4 regions of the Streptomyces sp. NPDC013317 genome follow, and region 4 is predicted to be linked to each of the others. Evidence: riboswitches for the same ligand, from Rfam matches in the RefSeq annotation. Region 4 holds a riboswitch; each other region holds the start of a gene.
The links. Region 4 has a riboswitch for cobalamin ahead of cobN (cobaltochelatase subunit CobN). Riboswitches for the same ligand answer to the same signal wherever they lie in the genome.

Region 1 (6,930 bases), on a different contig from region 4:
TGGTACCAGGCGCTGAACTTGGCGCCCTTCTTCTTCTGGATGGCGTCGAGCGCGGAGGTCAGCTCGGCCCAGGTCTTCGGGGTGGCCTTCACGCCGACCTCGGCGGCGATGTCCTTGCGCCAGGTGCCCACGCGGCCACCGGCGTAGTAGGGGACGCCGTAGGTCTTGCCGTTGTAGGTGACCGACTCCTTGAGGGCGTCGAGCCACTGGTCCGAGTTCTCGAACTTCGAGGCGTCGACCTCGGCGAAGGCGCCCTTGGCCATGTAGCTGATCATCTCGGAGTTGCCCATCTCGACAACGTCCGGGGCCTTGTCCGTGGCGAGCACCGCGTCGAGCTTGGTGTTCTTGTCCGGCCAGCCGTAGTACTCGTGCTTGATCTTGATGCCCGGGTGCTTCTTGGTCACCGCGTCGTCGGCGGCCTTGACCAGCTCCGGCCAGTTGTTCTGGGCGTCGACCGTCAGCCAGACGGTCAGCTCCTTGGCGTCGCCGCCGGCGTTGTCCCCGCTCTTGTCCGTACCGCCACACGCCGCGATGCCGACCATGATGCCCGCGACGCCGATCGCCGCGATGAGCTTGCGCTTCACGCCACCCTCCTCAGGGATGCCTGCAACCCCCCCACCGCGCGAAGACATACGTCGAGTAGTGCTCGTGGGGCTGGGACCTGGTCTTTAATGGTTTAGACCAGTACCCGGAGCTTGGCCTAGACCTTTAGGGGTGTCAAGGGTGTATAAGAAGGGCAGTCGGGTCCGTTATCGGACCGACACCTGAGGGAGGGCGACGACCCGTGACCGGTCCGTGCCACCATGTGAGCCGCGACAGACGGAGGAGCCGGTGACGGCAGCAGCACAGGAGTCGGGAAGGCAGGCCATGGCCACGGACGCGGGCGGCACGGAGAAAGAGGGCGGGGTCGGCACCCGCACCGCCCGCGTGCCCAAGTACTACCGACTGAAGCGGCATTTGCTCGACATGACGGAGACGCTGCCGCCCGGCACGCCCGTCCCGCCGGAGCGCACGCTCGCCGCCGAGTTCGACACCTCGCGCACCACCGTGCGCCAGGCCCTGCAGGAGCTGGTCGTCGAGGGCCGCCTGGAACGGATCCAGGGCAAGGGCACGTTCGTCGCCAAGCCCAAGGTCTCGCAGGCGCTCCAGCTCACCTCGTACACCGAGGACATGCGGGCGCAGGGGCTCGAGCCCACCTCGCAGCTGCTCGACATCGGGTACGTGACGGCCGACGACACCCTCGCCGGGCTGCTCGACATCTCGCCCGGCGGACGCGTGCTGCGGATCGAGCGGCTGCGGCTCGCGAGCGGCGAGCCGATGGCCATCGAGACCACGCATCTCTCGGCCAAGCGCTTCCCGGCGCTGCGCCGCTCCCTGGTGAAGTACACCTCGCTCTACACCGCGCTGGCCGAGGTGTACGACGTGCACCTCGCCGAGGCCGAGGAGACCATCGAGACCTCGCTGGCGACCCCGCGCGAGGCCGGCCTGCTCGGCACAGACGTGGGCCTGCCCATGCTGATGCTCTCCCGCCACTCGCTGGACGCCCAGGGCGAGCCGGTCGAGTGGGTGCGCTCGGTCTACCGCGGCGACCGGTACAAGTTCGTGGCCCGGCTCCAGCGCCCCAACGGCTGAGCGGAACGCGCCACTTCGGCGTGAACCGATGCCCCGGCACATCCGTGAGGAGTGTCGGGGCATCGTCGTGTCCGCCGGGCCGCACAGATCGACACCCGTCCGTTATTCGGACGGGGGTTCCATGGAGCGAAACAGTCCCCTAGATTTCACGCGCATTACGCATGATCCATGCGATCCATGGTGTTCAGCGAGGGGACGGAGTCGCCGTATGTCCGAAGTGACACAAGGGAAACAACCGGTCGTCACACCCATCCGCGTGGTGGTCGCGCTCTGCCTGGTCGCGCCGTTCGTGGCGATGCTCTGGGTGAGCTCGTACGCGAAGGTCGAGCCGACCTTCGCCGGCATCCCGTTCTTCTACTGGTACCAGATGGCCTGGGTACTGATCTCGACCGCGCTCACTATGGTCGCCTACAAGCTGTGGCAGCGTGACCAGCGCGCCCGTAAGGAAGGTGCGTCGCAGTGAAGGACGGCGTGAACGGCGTCGCACTCGCCGTCTTCATCTTCTTCTTCCTGGCCGTCACGGTCATGGGATTCCTGGCCTCGCGCTGGCGCAGAGCCGAGAACGAGAACAGCCTCGACGAGTGGGGCCTCGGCGGCCGTTCGTTCGGCACCTGGGTGACCTGGTTCCTCCTCGGCGGCGACCTCTACACCGCGTACACCTTCGTCGCCGTCCCCGCGGCGATCTACGCGGCGGGCGCGGCCGGCTTCTTCGCCGTGCCGTACACGATCCTGGTCTACCCGCTGATCTTCACCTTCCTGCCGCGCCTCTGGTCGGTGTCGCACAAGCACGGGTACGTGACGACCTCGGACTTCGTCCGGGGCCGCTTCGGCTCCAAGGGCCTCTCGCTCGCGGTCGCCGTCACCGGCATCCTCGCGACCATGCCGTACATCGCGCTCCAGCTCGTCGGCATCCAGGCCGTCCTGGACGTGATGGGCGTGGGCGGTGGCGAGACCACGCACTGGTTCGTCAAGGACCTGCCGCTGCTCATCGCCTTCGGCGTCCTCGCGGCGTACACGTACTCCTCGGGTCTGCGCGCCCCGGCGCTCATCGCCTTCGTCAAGGACACCCTGATCTACATCGTCATCGCGGTGGCGATCATCTACATCCCGATCAAGCTCGGCGGCTTCGACGAGATCTTCGCCAAGGCCGGCGAGGCGTACGCGACGATCAACCCGGCGACCGACAAGCCGCGCGGTGCGCTGGTGCCGGGCGAGATGGGCCAGTGGGGCTACGCGACGCTGGCGCTCGGCTCGGCGCTCGCGCTCTTCATGTACCCGCACTCGATCACGGCGACGCTCTCCTCGCGCAGCCGTGACGTGATCCGCCGCAACACCACGATCCTGCCGCTCTACTCGCTGATGCTGGGGCTGCTGGCGCTGCTCGGCTTCATGGCGATCGCCGCCGGGGTCAAGGTCTCCAACGGCCAGCTCGCGATCCCGCAGCTCTTCGAGAACATGTTCCCCGACTGGTTCGCGGGCGTGGCCTTCGCGGCCATCGGCATCGGCGCGCTGGTGCCGGCCGCGATCATGTCGATCGCCGCCGCCAACCTCTTCACCCGCAACATCTACAAGGACTTCCTGAAGCCGGACGCCACACCGGAGCAGGAGACCAAGGTCTCCAAGCTGGTGTCGCTGCTCGTCAAGGTCGGCGCGCTCGCCTTCGTCCTCACCATGGACAAGACGGTCGCGATCAACTTCCAGCTGCTCGGCGGCATCTGGATCCTGCAGACCCTCCCGGCGCTGGTCGGCGGCCTGTTCACGCGCTGGTTCCACCGCTGGGCACTGCTCGCCGGCTGGGCCGTCGGCATGGTCTACGGCACGGCGGCGGCGTACGGCGTGGCCAGCCCGACCCAGAAGCACTTCGGCGGCTCGTCCGCCGAGATCCCGGGCATCGGCGAGATCGGCTACATCGGTCTCACCGCCTTCGTGATCAACGTGATCGTCACCGTCGTCCTGACCTTCGTCCTGAAGGCCGTGAAGGCGCCCGAGGGCGTCGACGAGACCTCTCCGTCGGACTACACGGCGGACGCGGGCGACGCGGGCGTGAAGCCGCTGCCCAAGGTCGGCGCCGGTCACTGACCGTTCCGGTACGGCGAAGGGCCCGGGGTCTCCGCGAGGAAATCCCGGGCCCTTCCGTGTGCCCCCGAGGCAGACTTCCCTCCATGGACTTCACCATCAGAGCGGTACGGCCCGAGGAGCACGAGACCCTCGGCGACATCACCGCGCGCGCCTACCTCGACGACGGACACCTCGACTTCGGCGAGGCGGACGACTACCTCCACCTGCTGCGGGACGTGCCCCGGCGGGTCGCGGAGGCGGAGGTGCTGGTGGCGGTGGACCGCACGGGCACCGTCCTCGGCGGGGTGACCTTCGCCCGGGGCGGTGAGGAGTGGGCCGACATCGCGGGCGAGGGCGAGGCCGAGTTCCGGATGCTCGCCGTGGCGAAGGAGGCGCGGGGCCGGGGCGTCGGCGAGGCGCTCGTACGGGCCTGTGTGGAGCGGGCGCGGGAGACCGGGGGATGCCGTCGCGTGGTGCTCTCCACCCAGGCCCGGATGGCCGCCGCGCACCGGATGTACGAGCGAACGGGCTTCGTCCGCACGCCCGGCCGGGACTGGAGTCCGCTCGCCGACATGGACCCCCTGCTCACCTACGCCTTGGAGCTCTGACTCGCCAACGACACAACATGTGGGGGGTGCTTCGAGGAGCGCCCCCCACATGTATGCTCATCCTCGCTGTCCTCGCAGGGGAATCCGGTGGAAATCCGGAACTGTCCCGCAACGGTGTGGTTTCTGCGTGCTTGCGCACGCGGACCGAGTCCGAAGACCTGCGGACGGCGCGCCCGGTCCTTCCGTTCCGGGTGCCACAGACGTCCGGGCCTCGCGGAGTGGGCCGTGGCGCGGCCCTCCCCTGTCCACGGGTGCGGCCGCCGCCCGCCTCCCTCCGCCGGCCCCGAGCCGAGCGAGGGAGAGCCCCACGTGACCATCGCGCCCGCCGATCCGGCCGCAGCGATCGAGAGCGACGGCAACGAGAGCGACGGACCCGGGACCGTGCTTCTGCGGACCCTGACCGACCTCACCGCCGACCTCACCGACACCGACCCCGGCAAGGTCGCCGCCGCCGCGCTGCGCGGCCGCAACGCCGGTTCGGACGAGGCGGAGCTGCGCGAGCTGGCCACGGAGGCGGCGGCGGGTCTGATCGCCGAGGACCCGGCGTACTCACGGCTCGCCGCCCGGCTGCTCACGATCACCATCGCCGACGAGGCGGCCTCGCAGGGCTCGGTCACCTTCTCGTCGTCCGTCACCGTCGGTCACCGCGAGGGCCTGATCGCCGACCGTACGGCCGAGTTCGTCCGGCGGCACTCCGAGCGGCTCGACGCGCTCATCGACGCGGACGCGGACGACCGCTTCGGCTACTTCGGTCTGCGGACCCTCTACTCGCGCTATCTGCTGCGTCACCCGATCACCCGCCAGGTGATCGAGACCCCGCAGCACTTCATGCTGCGCGTCGCCTGCGGCCTCGCCGAGGACGACTCCACCCGCGCGCTCGACGAGGTCGCCGCGCTGTACGGGCTGATGAGCCGGCTCGACTACCTGCCCTCCTCCCCCACACTCTTCAACTCCGGCACCCGCCACCCGCAGATGTCGTCCTGCTACCTCCTCGACTCCCCGCTGGACGAGCTGGACTCCATCTACGACCGGTACCACCAGGTCGCGCGGCTCTCGAAGCACGCGGGCGGCATCGGCCTGTCGTACTCCCGCATCCGCGCCCGCGGTTCGCTGATCCGCGGCACCAACGGGCACTCCAACGGCATCGTGCCGTTCCTGAAGACACTGGACGCCTCGGTGGCGGCCGTGAACCAGGGCGGACGGCGCAAGGGCGCGGCCGCGGTCTACCTGGAGACCTGGCACGCGGACATCGAGGAGTTCCTGGAGCTCCGTGACAACACCGGTGAGGACGCCCGGCGTACGCACAACCTGAACCTGGCGCACTGGATCCCGGACGAGTTCATGCGCCGGGTCAACGCGGACGCCGAGTGGTCGCTCTTCTCCCCGGCTGACGTGCCCGAGCTCGTCGACCTGTGGGGCGAGGAGTTCGACGCCGCGTACCGCGCCGCCGAGGCGAAGGGCCTGGCCCGCAAGACCATGCCGGCCCGTGACCTGTACGGCCGGATGATGCGGACCCTGGCCCAGACCGGCAACGGTTGGATGACCTTCAAGGACGCCTCGAACCGTACGGCCAACCAGACCGCCGAGCCGGGCCACACCGTCCACTCCTCCAATCTCTGCACGGAGATCCTGGAGGTCACGGACGACGGCGAGACGGCCGTCTGCAACCTGGGCTCGGTCAACCTCGGCGCGTTCGTGGTCGGTTCGGACATCGACTGGGAGCGGCTCGACGCGACCGTCCGTACGGCCGTCACCTTCCTCGACCGGGTCGTCGACATCAACTTCTACCCGACCGAGCAGGCGGGCCGCTCCAACGCCCGCTGGCGCCCGGTCGGCCTGGGCGCGATGGGCCTCCAGGACGTCTTCTTCCAGCTCAAGCTGCCCTTCGACTCCCCCGAGGCTCGCGCGCTGTCGACCCGCATCGCCGAGCGGATCATGCTCGCCGCGTACGAGGCGTCCGCCGACCTCGCCGAGCGCAACGGGCCGGTGCCGGCCTGGGACAAGACCCGCGCGGCCCGCGGTGTCCTGCACCCCGACCACTACGACGTGGAGCTCAACTGGCCCGAGCGCTGGACGGCGCTGCGCGAGCGGATCGCCGCGGTCGGCATGCGCAACAGCCTGCTGCTCGCCATCGCGCCGACGGCGACGATCGCCTCGATCGCGGGCGTGTACGAGTGCATCGAGCCGCAGGTCTCCAACCTGTTCAAGCGCGAGACGCTCTCGGGCGAGTTCCTCCAGGTCAACTCGTACCTGGTGGAGGAGCTGAAGAAGCTCGGCGTGTGGGACGCGCAGACCCGTGAGGCGCTGCGCGAGTCCAACGGCTCGGTGGCCGGCTTCACCTGGGTCCCGGCCGAGGTGCGCGAGCTGTACCGGACGGCGTGGGAGATCCCGCAGCGCGGTCTGATCGACATGGCGGCGGCCCGCACGCCGTTCCTCGACCAGTCGCAGTCCCTGAACCTGTTCCTGGAGACGCCGACGATCGGCAAGCTGTCGTCGATGTACGCGTACGCCTGGAAGCAGGGCCTGAAGACGACGTACTACCTGCGCTCCCGCCCGGCGACCCGGATCGCCCGCGCGGCCCAGGCCTCCGCGCCCATCCCCGTCCAGGCGACCCCCGAAGAGGCCGTCGCCT
Region 2 (6,930 bases), on a different contig from region 4:
CCGGCCACCTCGACGGCGGTACGGACGGCCTCGGCCACGTCGTAGGTGTCGACGAGCAGCGTCGTGCCGCGCCCCAGCGAGGTGACCTGTGCCTGGAAGGCGTCCCGCTCGCTGTCGTGCAGAAGGGTGAAGGCGTGCGCGGAGGTGCCGACGGTCGGGATGTTGTAGCGGAAGCCGGCCGCGAGGTCCGAGGTGGAGTCGAAGCCGCCGACGTAGGCCGCCCGCGCCGAGGCGACGGCCGCCAGCTCGTGGGTGCGCCGGGCGCCCATCTCGATCAGCCGCCGGCCGCCGGCCGCGCCCGACATCCGGGAGGCCGCCGCCGCGATGGCCGAGTCGTGGTTGAGGATCGACAGGATCACGGTCTCCAGGAGCACGCACTCGGCGAAGGAGCCCTCGACCCGCAGGATCGGGGAGCCGGGGAAGTACACCTCGCCCTCCGGGTAGCCCCAGATGTCGCCCGAGAAGCGGTAGCCGGCCAGGTAGGCCAGCGTCGGCTCGTCGACGATGCCCTGCTCCCGCAGGAATCCGAGCACGTCCGTGTCGAAGCGGAAGTTCTCCACCGCGTCGAGGACCCGTCCGGTGCCGGCCACCACTCCGTAGCGCCGCCCCTCGGGCAGCCGGCGGGTGAAGACCTCGAAGACGGAGCGCCGGTCGGCGGTGCCGGCCCTGAGGGCCGCCTGCAGCATGGTCAGCTCGTACTGATCGGTGAAGAGCGCGGTCGACGGTACGTCCACCGGGAGCCCAAGGTCCGCAGCGTTCATGTCAGCGATGCTACCGCAGAAATCGTCACTCTGACGATTTCTCGGCTCGCGGGCTGACCCGTTTGTGCGACGCCCCACCTGAGGTGGCAGCATGGGGTAAGTGAGCGTCGCGCCTATTGAGATCGAACGCACCGAATCGGCCGAAGAGACCTTCGCCGTCGTCGAGCCCGACGTGCCGTGGGTGACTCTCGTCCACAACGATCCGGTCAATCTGATGAGCTATGTGACCTACGTCTTCCAGGCGTACTTCGGTTACTCCAAGGACAAGGCGCACAAGCTGATGCTCGACGTGCACAACAAGGGCCGCGCGGTGGTCTCCAGCGGGACGCGCGAGGAGATGGAGCGCGACGTGCAGGCGATGCACGGATACGGGCTGTGGGCGACCCTCACCCAGGACCGCGGCTGATGGCCGGACGCTTCGCGGCCCTGCCCGGCGGCGGTGCCGCCGTCGCGCTCGACGAGGTCGAGATCTCCATCCTGCGCTCCCTCGCCGTCCAGCTCATGGAGCTGCTCGGGCCGGGCGACGAACCCGTCGAGGGCGAGGACCCGCTCGCCGCGCTCTTCGCCGAGGGTCCGAGCGAGCCCCCGAGCGACCCGGCGCTCAAGCGCCTCTTCCCCGACGCGTACGGGGACGAGGACGAGGAGCTGCGCGCGGCCGCCGCCGACTTCCGCCGCTACACCGAGAACGACCTGCGCGCCCGCAAGCGGCAGGACGCCCTCGCGGTGATCCGCAGCCTCGACGGGCTCGCCTCGGACGACGAGGGCGGGGTCGTCCTCAAGCTCACCCCCGACGAGTCCCGCTCGTGGCTGGGTGCGCTCAACGACCTCCGGCTGACCATCGGGACCCGTCTGGAGGTCACCGACGAGGACGAGAGCGGCGAGCTGTACCGGCTGCCCGACTCCGATCCGCGCAAGCCGATGGTGATGGCATACCTCTGGCTCGGCGCGCTTCAGGAGTCACTCGTCGAGACGCTGATGTCCGGGGCCTGATACTCGCCGCCCCGATACCGGCCGGTAGTGCGTCGTTCGCTCAGCGGACACTCAAATCCGCATAACGAATACGTCAAAGAAGTCTTCTCACTGGTCCTCTTGAGTGGCCTTTGTCCGCTTTTTCATGTGGTGTGCGCCACATTCCCCCTCCTCGATCACTGTTTCCCCCGTGATAAATCTTCACGACCGCCCGGGGACGCCACCCCTGTTCCCGGGGGCGCTTCGGCCGGCTGACCGCCGGTAGCACTCCATCCATATCCGGGGGGATCAGGACCTGATCCGCAGTCAGACGCAGTCGGCGCGGAACAGCATGGAGAAAGGCGCACCACCATGACCTCAGTGCAGGTCGACAAGCAGCACGACGGCAGTGAGGCCGCGGACTCCGCCGACGGCGAGGGTTATCACCGGGCACTCGGCGCCCGCCAGATCCAGATGATCGCGATCGGCGGCGCCATCGGCACGGGCCTCTTCCTGGGCGCGGGCAAGGGCATCTCCAAAGCGGGGCCCAGCCTGATCCTCGCGTACGCCATCGCGGGCCTCGTCATCTTCTTCATCATGCGGGCGCTCGGCGAGCTCCTCATGTACCGCCCCGTGTCCGGCTCCTTCTCGGAGTACGCGCGGGAGTTCATCGGCCCCTTCGCGGGCTTCGTGACCGGCTGGACGTACTGGCTCTTCTGGGTCGTCACCGGCATCACCGAAGTGACCGCCGCCTCCGAGTACATGCAGTACTGGACCAAGAACACCGACGGCGTGCTCAATCAGCCGCAATGGGTGTTCGCCCTGATCTTCACGGTCGTGCTGTTCCTCGCGAACCTGATCTCCGTCAAGCTCTTCGGCGAGCTCGAGTTCTGGTTCTCGATGGTCAAGGTCACCGCGATCGTCGGCATGATCCTCATCTGCGCCGGCATCCTCACCATCGGCTTCTCCGACGCCGGTGACACCGCCTCCATGACCCTGCTGTGGTCCGAGGGCGGCTTCTTCCCCAAGGGCATCGGCTCCACCCTGATGACCCTGCAGATGGTCATGTTCGCCTTCCTCGCCGTCGAGCTGGTCGGCGTCACGGCGGGCGAGTCCAAGGACCCGAAGACCGTCCTGCCCAAGGCCATCAACACCGTGCCGTGGCGCATCGCCGTCTTCTACGTCGGCGCGCTGATCATGATCCTGTCGGTCGTCCCGTGGACCCACTTCCAGCCGGGCGTATCCCCGTTCGTCGCGGCCTTCGAGAAGATGGGCCTCGGCGTCGGCGCCGCGATCGTGAACTTCGTCGTCCTGACCGCCGCGCTCTCCTCCTGCAACTCGGGCATGTACTCCACCGGCCGCATGCTGCGCGACCTCGCGCTCAACGGCCAGGGCCCGAAGTTCTTCACCAAGCTCACCAAGAACGGTCTGCCGCTGGTCGGCACCTCGTTCTCGGCCGGCCTGATGATGGTGGGCGTCTGGATCAACTACCAGTGGCCCGGCGACGCCTTCAACTACGTCGTCTCCTTCGCCACCATCTCCGGCATGTGGGCCTGGATCATGATCCTGGTCTGCCAGGTCCGCTTCCGTCGCAAGGCCGACCGCGGCGAGCTGCCCCAGTCGTCCTTCAAGGCGCCCGGCGGCATCTGGTGCAGCCTCTTCGCCCTCGCCTTCATCGGCATGGTCATCGTGCTGATGGGCATCGACAAGGACGCCCGGATCTCGCTCTACTGCGCGCCGCTGTGGGGCCTGATCCTCGGGGTCTCCTACCTGGTCCTGAAGGCCCGCAACCCGGAGGGCGCGGCCTTCGCCAAGCGCTCCTGACCCGGCCTGTCCAGCATTCGGGCCGCTCCGTACCACTCCTCGGTACGGAGCGGCCCCTCTGCTTATCCTGTCGGACATGCTGACCATCACCCGGGCCCTGTACGACCAGATCGTGGAACACTCCCGCGCGGACCACCCCGACGAGGCCTGCGGCGTGGTCGCGGGTCCCGCCGGCAGCGGCCGCCCCGAGCGGTTCATCCCGATGCTGAACGCGGCGCGCTCGCCCACGTTCTACGAGTTCGACTCCGCCGACCTCCTCAAGCTCTACCGCGAGATGGACGACCGGGACGAGGAGCCCGTGATCGTCTACCACTCGCACACCGCCACCGAGGCCTACCCGTCCCGTACCGACATCACGTACGCCAACGAGCCCGGCGCGCACTACGTCCTCGTCTCCACCGCCGACACCGACGGCGCGGGCCCCTTCCAGTTCCGCTCCTACCGGATCGTCGAGGGCGTCGTGACCGAGGAGGACGTGAAGGTCGTCGAGGAGTACGGCGTCTGAGACACTGACGCGACCATCAGGGCGGCAGGACCCAGGAAGCCGGTGCGAATCCGGCACGGTCCCGCCACTGTGACCGGCCCCTCCGGGGGCCGGAAGCCAGGAACTGACCTGCCGCCTCTCACCACCGACTGGGGACGTGGAAATCCCCGGAGGAGGCTCGTCCGCCATGACCTGGCCCCGTCGTACCCTGCTGCCCGCCGCCGCCCTCGTCCCGCTGCTCGCGGCCTGCGCGGCCCCCGCTGAGAAGGACGCCCCCGCCGCCAAGGCCGCACCGGGGTTCCCGTACACCGTCTCCAACTGCGGTGTGAAGACGACCTACCAGGCACCGCCGCAGCGGGTCGTCACCATGAACCAGCACGTCACCGAGGTGATGCTCGCCCTCGGCCTGGAGAAGTCCCTCGTCGGCACGGCCTACCTCGACGACCGGATCCTGCCCGCGTACAAGAAGGCGTACGACTCATTGCCGGTCCTCGCCAAGGAGTACCCCTCCAAGGAGGCCCTGCTCGCCGCGAACCCCGACTTCGTCTACGGCGGCTACTCCAGCGCCTTCGACGCGAAGGCCGGACGCGCCCGGGACGACCTGAAGGCGGCGGGCGTCAACACCCGCCTGAACATGGAGTACTGCCCCTCCGGCGCCTCCTCCCTCGCCGACCTGTACCGCGAGGTCGACGAGGTGGCCCGGACCTTCGGCGTCCCCGAACGCGGCACGGAGTGGACGGCCGGGGCGAAGAAGACGGTCACGGCGACCGGGCAGAGGCTCGACGGGGTCACCCCTGTCCCGGTGTTCGTCTACGACAGCGGCGACAAGACCGCGTTCACCGCCGGAGGCAAGGGAATCGGCAACGAGCTGATCTCCCTCGCGGGCGGCCGGAACGTCTTCGCCGACCTCGGCAAGCCCTTCGGGGACGCGACCTGGGAGCAGGTCGTCGCCCGCAAGCCGGAGGTGATCGTCATCTACGACTACGGCTCCACGACCGTCGAACAGAAGAAGAAGCGCCTCCTCGACGACCCGGCCCTCCAGGACGTCCCGGCGGTCAAGAACCGCCGCTTCGCCGTCCTGCCGCTCTCCGACGCCGTCCTCGGTGTCCGGGTCCCCGCGGCGATCGAGAAGCTCGCCACCCAGCTCCACCCGACCCGATGACCGCCACCTCGTCCCCGCCCCCGTCCCCGGCCGCCGGAGCGGAACGGGACACGGCCCCCGAGGGCCGGGCCCCGGCCGCTCCGGCGCCGGCCGGGCGCGGGCGGTTCGCACTCGTCCTCGGGGGGCTGGTCGCCGCGCTCGCGGCAGCCGTCGTCGCCGGGGTCGCACTCGGGTCGGTACGGATACCCGTGGGCGCGGTCACCGAGATCCTCACCGGCCGCGCCGCCCCCTCCCCGTACCGCACGATCGTGCTCGACGTCCGGCTGCCGCGCGTCCTGCTCGGCGCGGTCGTCGGCGCCGGGCTCGCCGTCGTCGGCGCCGTCCTCCAGGCCCTCGTCCGCAACCGCCTCGCCGACCCCTTCCTCCTGGGCATCTCCTCGGGAGCGTCCACCGGGGCCGTCCTCGTGCTCGTCCTCGGCGTCGGCGGCGGGATCACCACCACCGTCGCCATGCCCGCCGGGGCCTTCGCCGGCGCCCTGCTCGCCCTGGTCCTCGTCTACGCGCTCGCCCGCCGCGGCTCCACGATGACCGGCTCCCGGCTCGTCCTCGCCGGCGTCGCCGTCTCGTACATCCTCTCCGCGCTGACCACCCTGCTCCTCGTCCTCGCGGGCCGCCCCGAACACTTCCAGGAGGCGATGTTCTGGTCCCTCGGCGGCCTCGGCAGCGCCCGCTGGGACACCCTCGCCCTGCCCGCCGCCGTCCTCGTCCTCGGCGTCGCCGCCCTGCTCACCCTCGCCCGCCCCCTGGACCTGCTCCTCGTCGGCGAGGAGGGCGCGACCGTCCTCGGCCTGGACACCGCCCGCTTCCGCGCCGTCGTCTTCGTCCTGGCCTCCCTCGTCACCGCCGTCATGGTCTCCGTCAGCGGAGCCGTCGGCTTCGTCGGCCTGATGGTCCCGCACGCCGCCCGCATGGCCGTCGGCGCGCCGCACCGCCGCCTCCTGCCGGTCGCCGCGCTCGGCGGCGCGCTCGCCCTGATCCTCGCCGACCTCGCCGCCCGTACCGTCGCCGCGCCCCAGGACATCCCCGTCGGCGTCCTCACCGCCCTCACCGGCGGTCCGTTCTTCCTCTGGCTCATGCGCCGCCGCGCGGAAGGGAGCCCGGTATGACCGAACTGCGCCTCCAGCGACTCTCGTACGGGACGCGACTGCGCGACGCCGACCTCACCGCCCGCCCCGGCGAGACCGTCGGGCTCGTCGGCCCCAACGGCAGCGGCAAGACCACCCTCCTGCGCTGCGTCTACGGCACCCTCACCCCCACCGCGGGCCGCGCCCTCCTCGACGGCGACGACCTGACCGCCCTCGGCCCCAGGGCGCGCGCCCGCCGGATCGGAGTCGTCCCGCAGGAGGGCGCCACCGAGTTCGAGCTGACCGTCCGCGAGCTCGTCGCCCTCGGCCGCTCCCCGCACAAGCGCTTCTGGGAGGGCGACGACGCCTCCGACCTGGCCCGCGCCGAGAGCGCCCTGGCCCGGGTCGGCATCGCCGAGCTGGCCGACCGGCCCTACCCCACCCTTTCCGGCGGCGAACGCCAGCGCGCCCTCGTCGCCCGTACCCTCGTCCAGGAGCCGGCGCTGCTCGTCCTGGACGAGCCCACCAACCACCTCGACATCCGCTACCAGCTCGAAGTCCTGCGTCTCGTAAGGGACTTGGGAACCACCAACCTCCTCGCCCTGCACGACCTCAACCTCGCGGCCGCCTACTGCGACCGCCTCTACGTCCTGGAGCGCGGCCGCGTCGTCGCCGAGGGGACGCCCG
Region 3 (6,930 bases), on a different contig from region 4:
GGGGCCGCGGCGGGCCGGCGGGTGACGGGATCGATCAGGTCGCCCTCGAGGCCGGAACGGGCGGCCCGCCACGTCGCGGTCCGCAGCCATTCGTGCCGGTCGCCACAGACGGCGTCCCCGGCGGCCTCGGCGTGTGCGCAGGCGTCGGTGACCAGGGCCCGGAACAGCGCCGCGACCAGCACGACCGTCTCGACGCGCGGGCAGGAGTCGCAGATGCGCAGTTCGAGTGTCTGCAGATGCGCGGAGGGGCGGACGTCGTAGTAGATCATTCCGGGGTCGCTGATGACGCCGGAACCGACCAGTTCGTTCACCGCGCTGTCGTACTCGGCGGCGCCGGTGAAGCATGGGGCCGGTCCGGAGGTGGGCCAGCGCTGCCAGAGCATGGTGCGCCAGCTCGCGTAGCCCGTGTCGGAGCCGAGCCAGTAGGGGGAGCTCGCGGACAGGGCCAGGAGGGGCGGAAGCCATGGGCTCAGGGCGCAGAGGGCCCGCACGGCGGTGTCCCGGTCAGGGACGTCGACATGCACCTGGGCGCCGCATATCAGCTGCTCGTCGGCGACCCGGCGGTACTCGTCCGCCATCGCCAGGTAGCGGGGTTCGTCGGTCGGGTGTACGGCTCCGAGTCGTGCGACGGGGGCCGCGCCCGCCGCCATGATCGCCAACCCCTGGGAGGCGGCGGCCTCGTTCAGCCGCCGCCGCGAGGCGGACAGGTCCGCGTGGAGTTCGTCGAGGCCCGCGTGCACCCCGCTGTTCGACTCGACGACCGACTGGTGCAGTTCCCGTGTGAAGCCGCCGCCGTGAGGGGACAACCGTCCGAGGACAGCGGCGGCCCGAGCTGTCAGCGCGCCGCTCTCGACATCGATCACATGGAACTCTTCTTCGACACCCATCCGGACGACCACTGCGCCTCCTGTGCGAGATCGACGATCGTCGGGCCGGCTGATCGCCCTGACCGGCGGCCCTGCCCGGTCCTGCAGTGCGACTGCCCCATCGGGGCCGACCTAAGCACAGGCCGCTCACCTGTCACACCAGCCGCTCAATCGGGCGCGGGCGGCGAGGGAGCCGGACATGCCGGAAGGGCGGCTGCCCTACGGAGATTCGGCCGGCATCACGGCTCTGGCGATCGTCGAACCGCGGTCCGAGGGGACCCGACACAGCTCGCCGAAAAGCGCCGCCCGCCGGGGGAACGGGTCCACCCGACGAGGTAGAGGATCGGCCCGCAAGCTCTTCCATCCCTCCGGACACAGTGTGGTTGCCGTGGCATTCACGGGGGGCCGTCGCACCCCAGCCTACCCTTGGCAGGTGCTGCCCGCGCCGTAGCGCGGTGCCGGCGGCGGCGACCGGCACGTGTGGGCGCGAGCGGAACGGAGCAGGCTCAGCGGATCGACCGTCATCGCTTCAGGAGGTACCCATGAGGATGTTGATCAACGTTCCGGAGACCGTCGTCGCCGATGCCCTGCGCGGGATGGCCGCCGCGCATCCCGAACTCACCGTCGACGTCGAGAACCGCGTCGTACTGCGGCGTGACGCTCCGGTCGCCGGGAAGGTGGGGCTGGTGTCCGGGGGCGGGTCCGGGCACGAACCCCTCCACGGGGGCTTCGTGGGGCCCGGGATGCTGGCGGCCGCCTGCCCCGGAGAGGTGTTCACGTCGCCCGTCCCCGACCAGATGGTGCGCGCGGCCGCCGCGGTCGACAGCGGGGCCGGGGTGCTGTTCGTCGTCAAGAACTACACCGGTGACGTGCTCAACTTCGACATGGCCGCCGAACTCGCGGAGGACGAGGGCATCCAGGTCGCGAAGGTGCTCGTCGACGACGACGTGGCGGTGACGGACAGCCTGTACACCGCCGGCCGGCGCGGGACGGGGGCGACCCTCTTCGTGGAGAAGATCGCCGGTGCCGCCGCCGAGGAGGGTGCGCCGCTGGAGCGGGTGGAGGCGCTCGCCCGCCGCGTGAACGAACGGTCGCGGAGTTTCGGTGTGGCGCTGAGCGCCTGCACCACACCCGCCAAGGGCAGTCCCACTTTCGAACTACCGCAAGGTGAGCTGGAGTTGGGGATCGGAATCCATGGGGAGCCGGGACGGGAGCGGCGGCCCATGATGACCTCGGGCGAGATCGCGGACGTCGCCGTCGACGCCGTCCTGGAGGACCTGCGGCCGTCCGGTCCCGTCCTCGCCCTCGTGAACGGGATGGGCGCCACGCCACTGCTCGAACTGTACGGTTTCAACGCCGAGGTGCAGCGCGTGCTGGCCGAGCGCGGGGTGCCCGTCGCCCGCACGCTGGTCGGCAACTACGTGACCTCGCTCGACATGGCCGGCTGCTCGGTGACGCTCTGTCAGGCCGACGAGGAGCTGCTCCGGCTCTGGGACGCGCCCGTGCAGACGCCGGCGCTGCGCTGGGGCCGGTGAGCGGGGATGACCGAACCGGAGGAGTTCGACGCCGCGTTCTTCTGTCGCTGGCTGACCGGTGCCGCGGCGGTCGTCGACCGTGAGGCGGAGCGTCTCACCGAGCTCGACTCGGCGATCGGCGACGCGGACCACGGCGCCAATCTGAAGCGGGGGTTCGCCGCCGTGAGGGACATCCTGGAGAAGGATCCACCCGAGACTCCGGGGGCCGTACTCGTGGCCGCGGGGCGGCAGTTGATCTCCACGGTCGGGGGTGCGTCGGGGCCGCTGTACGGGACGCTGCTGCGGCGGACCGGCAAGGCGCTCGGGGATGCCGCATCGGTGACACGGGAGGACCTGGCCGCGGCGCTGGCCGCCGGGGTCGCCGCAGTCGCGCAGCTCGGCGGGGCCCAGGTCGGGGACAAGACCATGCTGGACGCGCTCACCCCCGCGGCCGAGGAGCTCGGCGACTCCTTCGCCGCGGCCCGGGACGCGGCCGAGCGCGGGGCGCTCGCGACCGTCCCGCTCCGGGCGCGCAAGGGCAGGGCGAGCTATCTGGGCGAACGCTCCGTCGGGCACCAGGACCCCGGGGCCACCTCGTCGGCCCTGCTGATCGCCGCGCTCGCGGAGGTGGCCGCCGCATGACGGGCCGGCAGGGCACGGTGGGCATCGTTCTCGTCTCGCACAGCGCGGCCGTGGCCGACGCGGTCGCCGCCCTGGCCCAGGGGCTCGCGGGCGGCGGGGCGACCGCTCCCGTCGCCGCGGCCGGAGGCACTCCCGACGGGGGTCTCGGCACGAGTTCCGAGCGGATCGTCGAGGCGGCGAACGCGGTCGACGGGGGCGCCGGAGTGGCCCTGCTCGTCGACCTCGGCAGCGCCGTCCTGACCGTCAAGGCGCTCCTCGCCGAGGAGGACGAGCTTCCGGACGGCTCACGGCTCGTGGACGCCCCCTTCGTCGAGGGCGCCGTCGCCGCGCTCGTCACGGCGAGCGCCGGCGGGGACCTGGACGCGGTGGTGGCGGCGGCCTCGGAGGCGTACGCGTACCGGAAGGAGTGAGGCGGGGGCGCGGGAGGCGTGCACAGGGGCGACAGGGGTGCGTGGGGCGCGCGGGAGATCCGTCACACACCGTCCGCGGCGCCTCCCGTGTTGTGATGTACCTGGTCAACCCACTAATGTCACAGCGCCTTGGTGTACGGGAAACCGGTGCGGTACCGGTGCGGCCCTCGCCACTGTGATCGGGAAGTCCGGCTCCATCCCTCCGGGGAAGCCACTGGACCGCCGCGGGAGACCGCGGGGGTGTGGGAAGGCGGAGCCGCGGCGGCATGACCCGTCAGCCAGGAGACCGGCCAAGGTGCGTTGTCCATCCACGAGGTGCTGGAGAGGGTCTCCCAACCATGCATATAGCCGAGGGGTATCTGCCCCCTGTGCACGCGGCCGCCTGGGGCGTCGCGTCCGCTCCCTTCGTCGTCCACGGTGTCCGCGCGCTGACCCGTGAGGTCAAGGCCAACCCCGAGTCCACCCTGTTGCTCGGTGCGTCCGGTGCGTTCACCTTCGTTCTGTCCGCGCTCAAGATCCCGTCGGTGACGGGCAGTTGCTCGCACCCGACCGGCACGGGCCTCGGCGCGATCCTGTTCCGGCCGCCGGTGATGGCGGTCCTGGGCACGATCACCCTGCTGTTCCAGGCACTGCTGCTCGCCCACGGCGGGCTCACCACGCTCGGTGCCAACGTCTTCTCCATGGCGATCGTCGGGCCGTGGGCCGGTTTCGGTACGTACTGGCTGCTTCGCCGCTTCGACGTCCCGCTCATGGTGAGCGTGTTCTTCGGCGCGTTCGTCGCCGACCTGTCGACGTACTGCGTGACCAGCGTCCAGCTCGCGCTGGCGTTCCCGGACCCGGGCAGCGGTGTGCTCGGCGCGCTGGCCAAGTTCGGTGGCATCTTCGCCGTCACGCAGCTGCCGCTCGCCGTCAGCGAGGGCCTGCTGACGGTGCTGGTCATGCGGCTGCTCACGCAGTCCAGCAAGGCGGACCTGACCCGCCTCGGGGTGCTGCTCCCGTCCCGTAAGAAGAACGAGAAAGCGGAGGCGAGCGCCTGATGAGCCGGAACGCGAAGATCAACGCACTGCTCCTGCTCGTCGTCGGAGCGCTGGCCGTCCTCCCGCTGGTCCTGGGACTGGGCGACCACAAGGAGGAGCCGTTCACCGGCGCCGACGGTGAGGCAGAGACGGCGATCACGGAGATCGACCCGGACTACGAGCCGTGGTTCTCCCCGCTGTACGAACCCCCGTCCGGCGAGATCGAGTCGGCGCTCTTCTCCCTGCAGGCTGCGCTCGGCGCCGGAGTGCTCGCCTACTACTTCGGCCTGCACAAGGGTCGCAGGCAGGGCGAGGCCCGCGCGCTCGCGAAGTCGCCGAGGTCCGTGCCCGAGCCTGCTTCGGCGCCGGTGTCCACGGCCACGGCCACGGCCACGTCCACGTCCACGTCCGGCGACGAGTAGCCGCCGGTGCTGCCGATCGACGCGGCGGCGCACAGCAGTCGCTGGCGCCGCCGTCACCCGTGCGAGAAAGCGGCACTCGGCTTCGGTCTGACGCTCTGCGCGGTGTGCCTGCCGCCGTGGCCGGGTGCCGTGCTGGTCGCGGTGGCCACCCTGGCCGTCCTTCTCGGGCCGGCCGGGGTGCCGGGGCGCCAGTTGTGGCGCGCGTTCCGCATCCCGCTGGGCTTCTGTGTGACGGGAGCGGTCCCGCTGCTCCTCGAGGTGGGCGGGGACCGGGGCCTGGTGGCGCTCGCGCACGACGGGCCCGTGCACGCGGGCGAGTTGCTGCTGCGGACCTCGTCGGCGTCGCTGGGCGTGCTGCTGTTCGCCTTCACGACGCCCGTCTCGGACGTCCTGCCCCGGCTGGTGCGGGCCGGCGTGCCGGCGCCCGTGGTGGATGTGGCGCTCGTGATGTACCGGATCAGCTTCCTTCTTCTGGATGCGATGTCCAAGATCCGGCAGGCGCAGGCGGCCCGGCTCGGCCTGACCACGCGGGCGGCGACCTGGCGTTCCCTCGCCGGGCTCGGCGCCACGGCCTTCGTCCGCGCCTTCGACCGGGCGCAGCGCCTGCAGACGGGCCTGGCCGGCCGGGGTTACGACGGCACGTTGCGGGTCCTGGTGCCCGAGGCCGCGGTCTCGGGCCGCTTCCTGGCGTCGACGGCCGGCCTGCTCGCCGGTCTCGTCGCCCTCACCCTCGTACTGGAAAGGTCCCTGCCGTGAGTCCTGCACCACCTGTCGTGGAACTGGTGAAGGCCACGTTCGCGTACGAGGACGGGCCCGTCGTCCTCGACGGCATCGACTTCGCCGTGCCGGAAGGCCGGGCCATGGCCCTCCTCGGCCGCAACGGCGGCGGCAAGACGACGATGCTGCGGCTGCTGAGCGGAGGGCTGCGCTGCGGGGGCGGCGCGCTCCGGCTGGACGGCGAGGACGTCTCGTACGACCGGAAGGGGCTGACCCGGCTCCGTACGACGGTGCAGCTGGTCGTCCAGGACCCGGACGACCAGCTCTTCGCCGCGTCGGTCGGGCAGGACGTCTCGTTCGGCCCGATGAACCTGGGGCTGCCGGAGGAGGAGGTACGGCTCCGGGTCCGCGAGGCGCTGGAGGCGCTGGACATCGTCGCGCTGGAGGACCGGCCGACCCATCTGCTCTCGTACGGACAGCGCAAGCGGGCCGCGATCGCGGGCGCCGTGGCGATGCGCCCGCGGGTCCTCATCATGGACGAGCCGACGGCCGGGCTCGACCCGCACGGGCAGGAGAGGCTCCTGGAGGTGCTCGCCCGGCTGCGGGACTCGGGCACGACGGTCGTGATGGCGACCCACGACGTCGATCTGGCGCTGCGCTGGGCGGACGAGGCCGCCGTCCTGGCGCCGTCGGGGCTGCGGACGGGCCCCATCGAGGAGCTCCTGGCCGACGACGGGCTGCTCGCCGAGGCCCGGCTGCGCCGCCCCTGGGGCATGGCCGTGACCCGGCTGCTGCGTGCGAACGGTCTGCTCGCCCCGGACGCGGAGGGCCCCCGAACGGCGGAGGACCTGGACGATCTGCTCGCCGCATCCCGAGGAGCGGCGAGCAGGGCGGCCCCCTGACGAGCCCCGGCCGCCCGACGCGGCACGACCGCTCACGGCCCCCGGCGGAACCCCGCCGGGGGCCGTGGCGCGTCGCAACGTCGCGCAGATCACTCCCCCGCCGTTATGCAACTTGTTGCACAACCTCCTGGGCTCGTCTACAACAGTGAGGACGACACTGCGCGAGGAGGCGCCCCCCATGACCTCGACCCCGTACCCGCACCTGCTGAGCCCGCTCGACCTCGGGTTCACCACCCTGCCCAACCGGGTGCTCATGGGTTCCATGCACGTCGGCCTCGAAGAGACCGAGAACGGCTTCGAGCGCATGGCCGCCTTCTACGCGGAGCGTGCCCGCGGCGGGGTCGGCCTCATCGTCACCGGAGGCATCGCGCCCAACGAGGCCGGTCGCCCCTGGGACGGCGGCGCCAAGCTCAGCACCGAGGACGAGGTGGCCGAGCACAA
Region 4 (6,930 bases):
AGGCGTCGTCCCAGGTGGGGCGGACGCCCAGCAGGGCGAGGGCCTCGGCCACGTCGTCGCCCGCCGTGCGCATCGCGCTCGTGCCCCACAGCGAGAGACCGACGGAGGTCGGCCACTCCCCGTTGTCGGAGCGGTAGCGCTCCAGGAGCGAGTCGGCGAGCGCCTGGCCGGTCTCCCACGCGAGGCGGGAGGGGACGGCCTTGGGGTCGACGGAGTAGAAGTTCCGGCCGGTCGGCAACACGTTGACCAGGCCGCGCAGCGGCGACCCGGAGGGCCCCGCCGGGACGAAGCCGCCGTTCAACGCATGGACGGCGTGGGCGAGTTCGTCGGTCGTGGCGGCGAGCCGCGGCACGACCTGCTCGCAGGCGAAGCGGAGGACGGCCTGGACGTCGGGACCGTACGCGGCGGCGACCGCCGGGACCGCGTCCACGGACCAGTCCGCCGCCTCCATCGCCTCGACCAGCTCGCGCGCCGTCGCCTCCGCCTCGTCGGCGGTGGTGCGGGTCGCGGCGGACTCGTCCAGGCCCAGGGCCTCACGGAGACCCGGCAGGGCCTGCGTGCCGCCCCAGATCTGCCGGGCGCGCAGGATCGAGAGCACCAGGTTCACGCGCTCGGGACCGGCCGGCGCCCCGCCGAGCACATGCAGACCGTCCCTGATCTGGGCGTCCTTGACCTCGCACAGCCAGCCGTCGACGTGCAGCAGGAAGTCGTCGAAGCCGTCGTCCTCCGGTCGGGCCTCCAGGCCCAGGTCGTGGTCGAGCTTCGCCGCCTGGATCAGCGTCCAGATCTGCGCGCGGATGGCGGGCAGCTTGGACGGGTCCATGGAGGAGATCTGCGCGTACTCGTCGAGCAGCTGCTCCAGGCGGGCGATGTCGCCGTACGAGTCGGCGCGGGCCATCGGCGGCACCAGGTGGTCGACCAGCGTCGCGTGCACGCGACGCTTGGCCTGCGTGCCCTCGCCCGGGTCGTTGACCAGGAACGGGTAGACCAGCGGGATGTCGCCGAGCGCCGCGTCCGGTCCGCAGGCGGCGGACAGGCCGGCGTTCTTGCCGGGCAGCCACTCCAGGTTGCCGTGCTTGCCGAGGTGGACCATCGCGTCGGCGCCGAAGCCGCCGTCCTCGGCGCGCGCCGCGATCCAGCGGTAGGCGGCCAGGTAGTGGTGGGACGGCGGGAGATCGGGGTCGTGGTAGATCGCGATCGGGTTCTCGCCGAAGCCGCGCGGCGGCTGGATGAGGACGAGGAGGTTCCCGCGCCGCAGGGCGGCGAGGACGATGTCGCCCTCGGGGTTGCGGGACCGGTCGAGGAACATCTCGCCGGGCGCCGGGCCCCAGTGCTCCTCGACGGCCTCGCGCAGCTCGGCCGGGAGGGTCGCGTACCAGCGGCGGTAGTCGGCGGCCGGGATGCGGACGGGGTTCTTCGCCAGCTGCTCCTCGGTCAGCCAGTCCTGGTCGTGGCCACCGGCCTCGATCAGGGCGTAGATCAGCTCGTCGCCGTCCCCGGAGACCAGCCCGGGGATCTCCTCGACCGGGCCGAAGTCGTACCCCTCCTCACGCAGGCGCCGCAGGAGCGCGACGGCGGAGGCGGGGGTGTCGAGGCCGACCGCGTTGCCGATCCGGGAGTGCTTGGTCGGGTACGCGGAGAGGACCAGCGCGAGCCTCTTCTCGGCGTTCGGGATGTGCCGCAGGCGGGCGTGGCGGACCGCGATCCCGGCGACGCGCGCGGCGCGCTCGGTGTCGGCGACGTACGCCGGAAGTCCGTCCTCGTCGATCTCCTTGAAGGAGAACGGGACGGTGATGAGCCGGCCGTCGAACTCGGGCACGGCGACCTGGCTCGCGGCGTCCAGCGGGGAGAGGCCCTCGTCGTTCTCCTCCCAGGCGGCGCGCGAGCCGGTGAGGCAGAGCGCCTGCAGGATCGGCACGTCGAGGGCGGCGAGCGCGCCCGCGTCCCAGGCGTCCTCGTCCCCGCCCGCCTGCGCCTCGGCGGGCTTGGTGCCGCCGGCCGCGAGGACGGTGGTGACGATCGCGTCGGCCGTACGAAGGGTGTCGAGCAGCTCCGGCTCGGGGGCGCGCAGGGAGGCGACGTACAGCGGCAGGGCACGCGCGCCCGCGTCCTCGATCGCCGCGCAGAGCGAGTCGACGAAGGCGGTGTTCCCGCTCATGTGGTGGGCGCGGTAGTAGAGCACGGCGACGGTCGGGCCGTCGGTGGCGCGCGCCTCCCGCTCCAGCGGGCCCCAGGTGGGCGCGGCGGCCGGGGCGTCGAAGCCGTGACCGGTGAGCAGCACGGTGTCGGAGAGGAACCGGGCCAGCTGCTCCAGGTTGGCCGGGCCGCCGTGCGCGAGGTAGGCGTGGGCCTCGGTGGCGACGCCGACAGGGACGGTGGAGGCCTCCATCAGCTGGGCGTCGGGAGCCTGTTCCCCGGAGAGCACGACCAGCGGCTTCTCCGTCGCCCGCAGGGCGTCCAGGCCGTCCTCCCAGGCGCGCAGACCGCCGAGGAGGCGTACGAGAACGAGGTCGGCGCCGTCCAGGAGCCCGGGCAGGTCGTCCAGGGCGAGGCGGGAGGGGTTGGCGAACCGGTACGCGACGGGGCCGCCGGCCGCGCGGGCGCTGAGCAGGTCGGTGTCGGAGTGCGACAGCAACAGAATTCGCATGCGTGCGCAGGCCTTCCTCGGGGTTGTCCGCGCCCCGGGTGGTCGTGTGGACGGCAGGAGTTCCTGACTCACCCGGCCCCTTCCGGGACCCGGCTCACAGTGGCGGGACCGCGCCGGATTCTCACCGGGCTTCCTCCCCGGGGTCCTGGGACCCCATGCCGATCTGCATAGTAGATCGTGCGCTCGGCGGCCCGGGGGGTCACCCGGATTCACGTGGGTATGCTCGCCGCCATGCCGCCCACCACGCCCCCTGCGCCCAACCAGGGCGAACCTCTCATACGGGACCGTGGCGACGCCTGCCCCGGGGCGCTCCGACTGCACCCCGCCGACGACGGTCGCCTGGCCCGACTGCGCCTGCCCGCAGGGTTGTTGACGTCTCGTCAGGTCCAGGTTCTGGCGTCGGCGGCGGAGTCCCTGGGCGACGGACGGGTGACGGTCACGTCCCGGGGGAACGTGGAGCTGCGGGGCCTCGGCGAGGGCTGCGGCGCGGAACTGGCGGACCGCCTGGCGGAGGCGGGCCTCCTCCCCTCGACCACCCACGAACGGGTCCGCAACATCGTCGCCTCCCCGGCGGCCACACTGGACGGACTCGGCCACGCGGACGTCCAGTTGTGGGCCCGCGAGCTGGACGCGCTGCTGTGCGCGACCCCCTGGACGGCGGCCCTCTCGGGCCGCTTCCTCTTCGCCCTGGACGACGGCCGCGGCGACGTGGCGGGGCTGGGCGGAGATGTGACCTTGATCGCAGAAGGCCCCCGGCCGGACGCCGACCGGACGGGCACGAGCCCGTCGCCCGGCGGAGCCACGGCGAGCGGGAGCGTCGGCCCCGCGCCGCGCGCCGCCGACGCCCTGCTGTGCGTCGGCGGACAGGCGTTCCGCGTCGCAGGTGCCGACGCGCCGCGAGCCGCGCTCGCCGCGGCCGACGCGTTCCTGCGGGCCGCACAGGACGCCGGAAACGGCGCGTGGCGCGTGAAGGAACTGCCGCGCTCCGGAGCGCCGGAAGCGGAAGCCACCGACGCCGCCGGCCCGAACGGGCTGCCGGGCGCCGACGGCCCGGAGGACGGGGCCGGCGCGGCGAACGCCGAGACCGGCCTCCTCGACCTCGCCGCCGCACTCGCGCGGGCCGGCGTCGACGCCCGCCCCGTCACCCCCGCACCGCCGCTGCCGCACCGCGCTCCGCCCGAGCCCGGAGCGCTCGGCGGGCGCGCGCTGCACGTGCTCGCGCCCCTCGGGCGGCTGACCGCCGCCCAACTCCGGGCGCTGTTGCCCGCCGACGAGGTGCGGCTCACGCCCTGGCGTGGTGCCGTCGTCGTCGGGGCCTCCCCCGAGCGACTGCCGGAGCTCGACGCGGCCGGCCTCATCACCCGGCCCGCCGACCCCTGGGTCGGCGTCGGCGCCTGCACCGGGCGCCCCGGCTGCGCCAAGTCCCTCGCGGACGTGCGCGCCGACGCCACTCCCGGCCGCGGCGGTCTCCCCGTCCACTTCTCCGGGTGCGAGCGTCGGTGCGGCCACCCGCAGGGCCGCGCCTGGGTCGACGTCGTCGCCACCGACGACGGCCACTACCTCGTGGACGGCCGCCCCACCCCCCGTACAGACCTTCCCCACGCCGTCGCGGCGGCCCGCACCCCAACGAGATGAGCGAGAGCAACAGGATGTTCGACTACGAGAAGGACGGCGCGGAGATCTACCGCCAGTCCTTTGCCACGATCCGCGCCGAAGCGGATCTGGCGGGTCTGCCCGCCGACGTCAGCCAGGTCGCGGTGCGCATGATCCACGCCTGCGGCATGGTCGACCTCGTCCGCGACCTCGCGTACTCGCCCGAGGTCGTCTCCCGCGCCCGCGCCGCCCTGCGCGCCGGCGCGCCCATCCTCTGCGACGCGCAGATGGTCGCCAGCGGCGTCACCCGCAAGCGGCTGCCCGCCGACAACGACGTGGTGTGCACGCTCTCCGACCCGTCCGTGCCCGCGCTCGCCGCCGAGCTCGGCACGACCCGCAGCGCCGCCGCGCTCGAACTCTGGCGCGACCGCCTCGAAGGCTCGGTCGTCGCCATCGGCAATGCCCCGACCGCCCTCTTCCGCCTCCTGGAGATGATCGAGAAGGGCGCCGGACGCCCGGCGGCCGTCCTCGGCATCCCGGTCGGCTTCATCGGCGCCGCCGAGTCCAAGGACGCGCTGGCCGACCAGACCCTGGGCCTCGACTACCTCGTCGTACGCGGCCGGCGCGGCGGCAGCGCGATGACCGCCGCCGCGATCAACGCCATCGCGACCGAAGCGGAGATCCAGGCATGAGCGCCACCACCCCCGGCAGGCTGTACGGAGTCGGCCTCGGCCCCGGCGACCCGAACCTGATGACGGTGGCCGCCGTGAAGGCGATCGCCTCCGCCGACGTGATCGCCTACCACTCCGCCCGCCACGGCCGCTCCATCGCGCGCTCGATCGCCGCCGAGCACATCCGCGAGGACCACGTCGAGGAGCGGCTGATGTACCCGCTCACGGTGGAGACCACGGACCACCCCGGCGGCTACCGTGGCGCGCTCGACGACTTCTACGAGGAGGCGGCCGCCCGTCTCGCCGCCCACCTGGACGCCGGCCGCACGGTGGCCGTGCTCGCCGAGGGCGACCCGCTCTTCTACGGCTCGTACCAGCACATGCACAAGCGCCTCGCGGACCGCTACGACACCACCGTCATCCCCGGTGTCACCTCCGTCAGCGCCGCCGCCGCCCGGCTCGGGGAGCCGCTGTGCGAGGCGGAGGAGGTCCTGACGATCATCCCCGGCACCCTGCCGGAGGACGAGCTGACGGCCCGCCTCGCGGGCACGGACTCGGCGGTCGTGATGAAGCTCGGCCGCACGTTCCCGACCGTGCGGCGCGCCCTGGAGCGGGCGGGCCGGCTGGAGGACGCCCGCTACGTGGAGCGGGCGTTCATGGCGGGCGAGCGGACGGCGGTCCTCTCCGAGGTCGACGCCGAGACGGTGCCGTACTTCTCGGTGGCCGTGCTGCCCTCCCGTATCGACGCCGTCGCCCCCGAGTCCCGCGAGACGGGCGGCGAGGTCGTCGTCGTCGGCACGGGCCCCGCGGGCGCGCCCTGGCTGACCCCGGAGTCGCGCGGCGCGCTGGTCAACGCCGACGACCTGGTCGGCTACACCACGTACCTCGACCGGGTCCCGGCGCTGCGTCCCGGCCAGCTCCGGCACGGTTCGGACAACAAGGTCGAGTCCGAGCGCGCCGAGTTCGCCCTCGACCTGGCCCGGCGCGGGCGCCGGGTCGCGGTCGTCTCGGGCGGCGACCCGGGCGTCTTCGCGATGGCGACGGCGGTCCTGGAGGTGGCGTCGGAGGAGCGGTACGCGGACGTTCCGGTACGGGTCCTCCCGGGCGTGACGGCCGCGAACGCGGCGGCGGCCGCGGCGGGCGCCCCGCTGGGCCACGACTACGCGACCGTCTCCCTCTCCGACCGCCTCAAGCCCTGGGACGTCATCGCGGCGCGGCTGCGCGCGGCGGCCTCGGCGGACCTGGTCCTGGCGCTCTACAACCCGGGCTCGAAGTCCCGTACGCACCAGGTGGCGGCCGCCCGTGACCTGCTCCTCGAACTCCGCTCCCCCGAGACCCCGGTGGTCGTGGCGCGGGACGTGGGCGGCCCGGAGCAGTCGGTACGGGTGGTGACGCTGAAGACGCTGGAGCCGTCGGAGGTCGACATGCGGACGCTGCTGCTCATCGGCTCGTCCCAGACGCGCGCGGTCCAGCGCGGCGACGGCCGCACGATCACCTGGACGCCCCGGCGCTACCCCGAGGCGTAGGCGGGAAGGGCCGCGACGGCCCCCGAGGCGTAGGCGGGAGCGGGGCCTTCACGCCCGCGGCGGAGGTGCCTCCGCCCGCCCCCGCACCCATGCGGCGGCCTCCTCCGGGGTCGCCGCCACCGGTACGCCCTGCGGGACCGGCGGGCGGCGGACGATGACCACCGGAATGCCCGCCTCGCGGGCCGCGGCGAGCTTGGGGGCCGTCGCGGCACCCCCGCTGTCCTTGGTGACGAGGACGTCGATGCCGTGGCGGGCGAGCAGCTCCCGCTCTCCCTCCAGGGTGAACGGCCCCCGGTCCAGGAGGACTTCGGTGCGGGCGGGCATCGGGGGCTCGGGGGCGTCCACCGACCGCACGAGGAACCGCTGCGGGCAGTCGGCGAAGGCGGCGAGCCCCATCCGGCCGGTCGTCAGGAACACCCTGCTCCCGAGCCCGTCCAGAGCCCGTGCCGCCTCCTCCAGGGAGGAGACCGGGTGCCAGTCGTCCCCCGCCGCC

Region 1: it holds a riboswitch for cobalamin, as region 4 does, so the genes downstream of both, ACZ3IJ_RS07210 (ribonucleoside-diphosphate reductase subunit alpha) here and cobN (cobaltochelatase subunit CobN) in region 4, are expected to answer to the same signal.
Region 2: it holds a riboswitch for cobalamin, as region 4 does, so the genes downstream of both, ACZ3IJ_RS29680 (ABC transporter substrate-binding protein) here and cobN (cobaltochelatase subunit CobN) in region 4, are expected to answer to the same signal.
Region 3: it holds a riboswitch for cobalamin, as region 4 does, so the genes downstream of both, ACZ3IJ_RS11850 (energy-coupling factor ABC transporter permease) here and cobN (cobaltochelatase subunit CobN) in region 4, are expected to answer to the same signal.

The regions. Positions count from the first base shown of each region.
Region 1 is NZ_JBVHDX010000002.1:543,213-550,142, forward strand. It holds gene ACZ3IJ_RS07185 (extracellular solute-binding protein) at 1-584, opposite strand, end outside; gene ACZ3IJ_RS07190 (GntR family transcriptional regulator) at 868-1,632, shown strand; gene ACZ3IJ_RS07195 (DUF3311 domain-containing protein) at 1,841-2,095, shown strand; gene mctP (monocarboxylate uptake permease MctP) at 2,092-3,711, shown strand; gene ACZ3IJ_RS07205 (GNAT family N-acetyltransferase) at 3,795-4,298, shown strand; cobalamin riboswitch at 4,331-4,478, shown strand; gene ACZ3IJ_RS07210 (ribonucleoside-diphosphate reductase subunit alpha) at 4,608-6,930, shown strand, end outside.
Region 2 is NZ_JBVHDX010000014.1:101,617-108,546, forward strand. It holds gene ACZ3IJ_RS29655 (nicotinate phosphoribosyltransferase) at 1-761, opposite strand, end outside; gene clpS (ATP-dependent Clp protease adapter ClpS) at 862-1,167, shown strand; gene ACZ3IJ_RS29665 (DUF2017 domain-containing protein) at 1,167-1,751, shown strand; gene ACZ3IJ_RS29670 (amino acid permease) at 2,082-3,533, shown strand; gene ACZ3IJ_RS29675 (M67 family metallopeptidase) at 3,610-4,038, shown strand; adenosylcobalamin (AdoCbl) riboswitch at 4,046-4,196, shown strand; gene ACZ3IJ_RS29680 (ABC transporter substrate-binding protein) at 4,205-5,179, shown strand; gene ACZ3IJ_RS29685 (FecCD family ABC transporter permease) at 5,176-6,285, shown strand; gene ACZ3IJ_RS29690 (ABC transporter ATP-binding protein) at 6,282-6,930, shown strand, end outside.
Region 3 is NZ_JBVHDX010000003.1:673,742-680,671, forward strand. It holds gene ACZ3IJ_RS11830 (carboxylate-amine ligase) at 1-899, opposite strand, end outside; gene dhaK (dihydroxyacetone kinase subunit DhaK) at 1,409-2,401, shown strand; gene dhaL (dihydroxyacetone kinase subunit DhaL) at 2,408-3,022, shown strand; gene ACZ3IJ_RS11845 (PTS-dependent dihydroxyacetone kinase phosphotransferase subunit DhaM) at 3,019-3,432, shown strand; cobalamin riboswitch at 3,546-3,741, shown strand; gene ACZ3IJ_RS11850 (energy-coupling factor ABC transporter permease) at 3,771-4,469, shown strand; gene ACZ3IJ_RS11855 (energy-coupling factor ABC transporter substrate-binding protein) at 4,469-4,870, shown strand; gene cbiQ (cobalt ECF transporter T component CbiQ) at 4,877-5,626, shown strand; gene ACZ3IJ_RS11865 (energy-coupling factor ABC transporter ATP-binding protein) at 5,623-6,489, shown strand; gene ACZ3IJ_RS11870 (oxidoreductase) at 6,668-6,930, shown strand, end outside.
Region 4 is NZ_JBVHDX010000008.1:264,194-271,123, forward strand. It holds gene cobN (cobaltochelatase subunit CobN) at 1-2,647, opposite strand, end outside; cobalamin riboswitch at 2,687-2,821, opposite strand; gene ACZ3IJ_RS22295 (cobalamin biosynthesis protein CobG) at 2,867-4,282, shown strand; gene ACZ3IJ_RS22300 (precorrin-8X methylmutase) at 4,297-4,932, shown strand; gene ACZ3IJ_RS22305 (precorrin-2 C(20)-methyltransferase) at 4,929-6,437, shown strand; gene ACZ3IJ_RS22310 (cobalt-precorrin-6A reductase) at 6,486-6,930, opposite strand, start outside.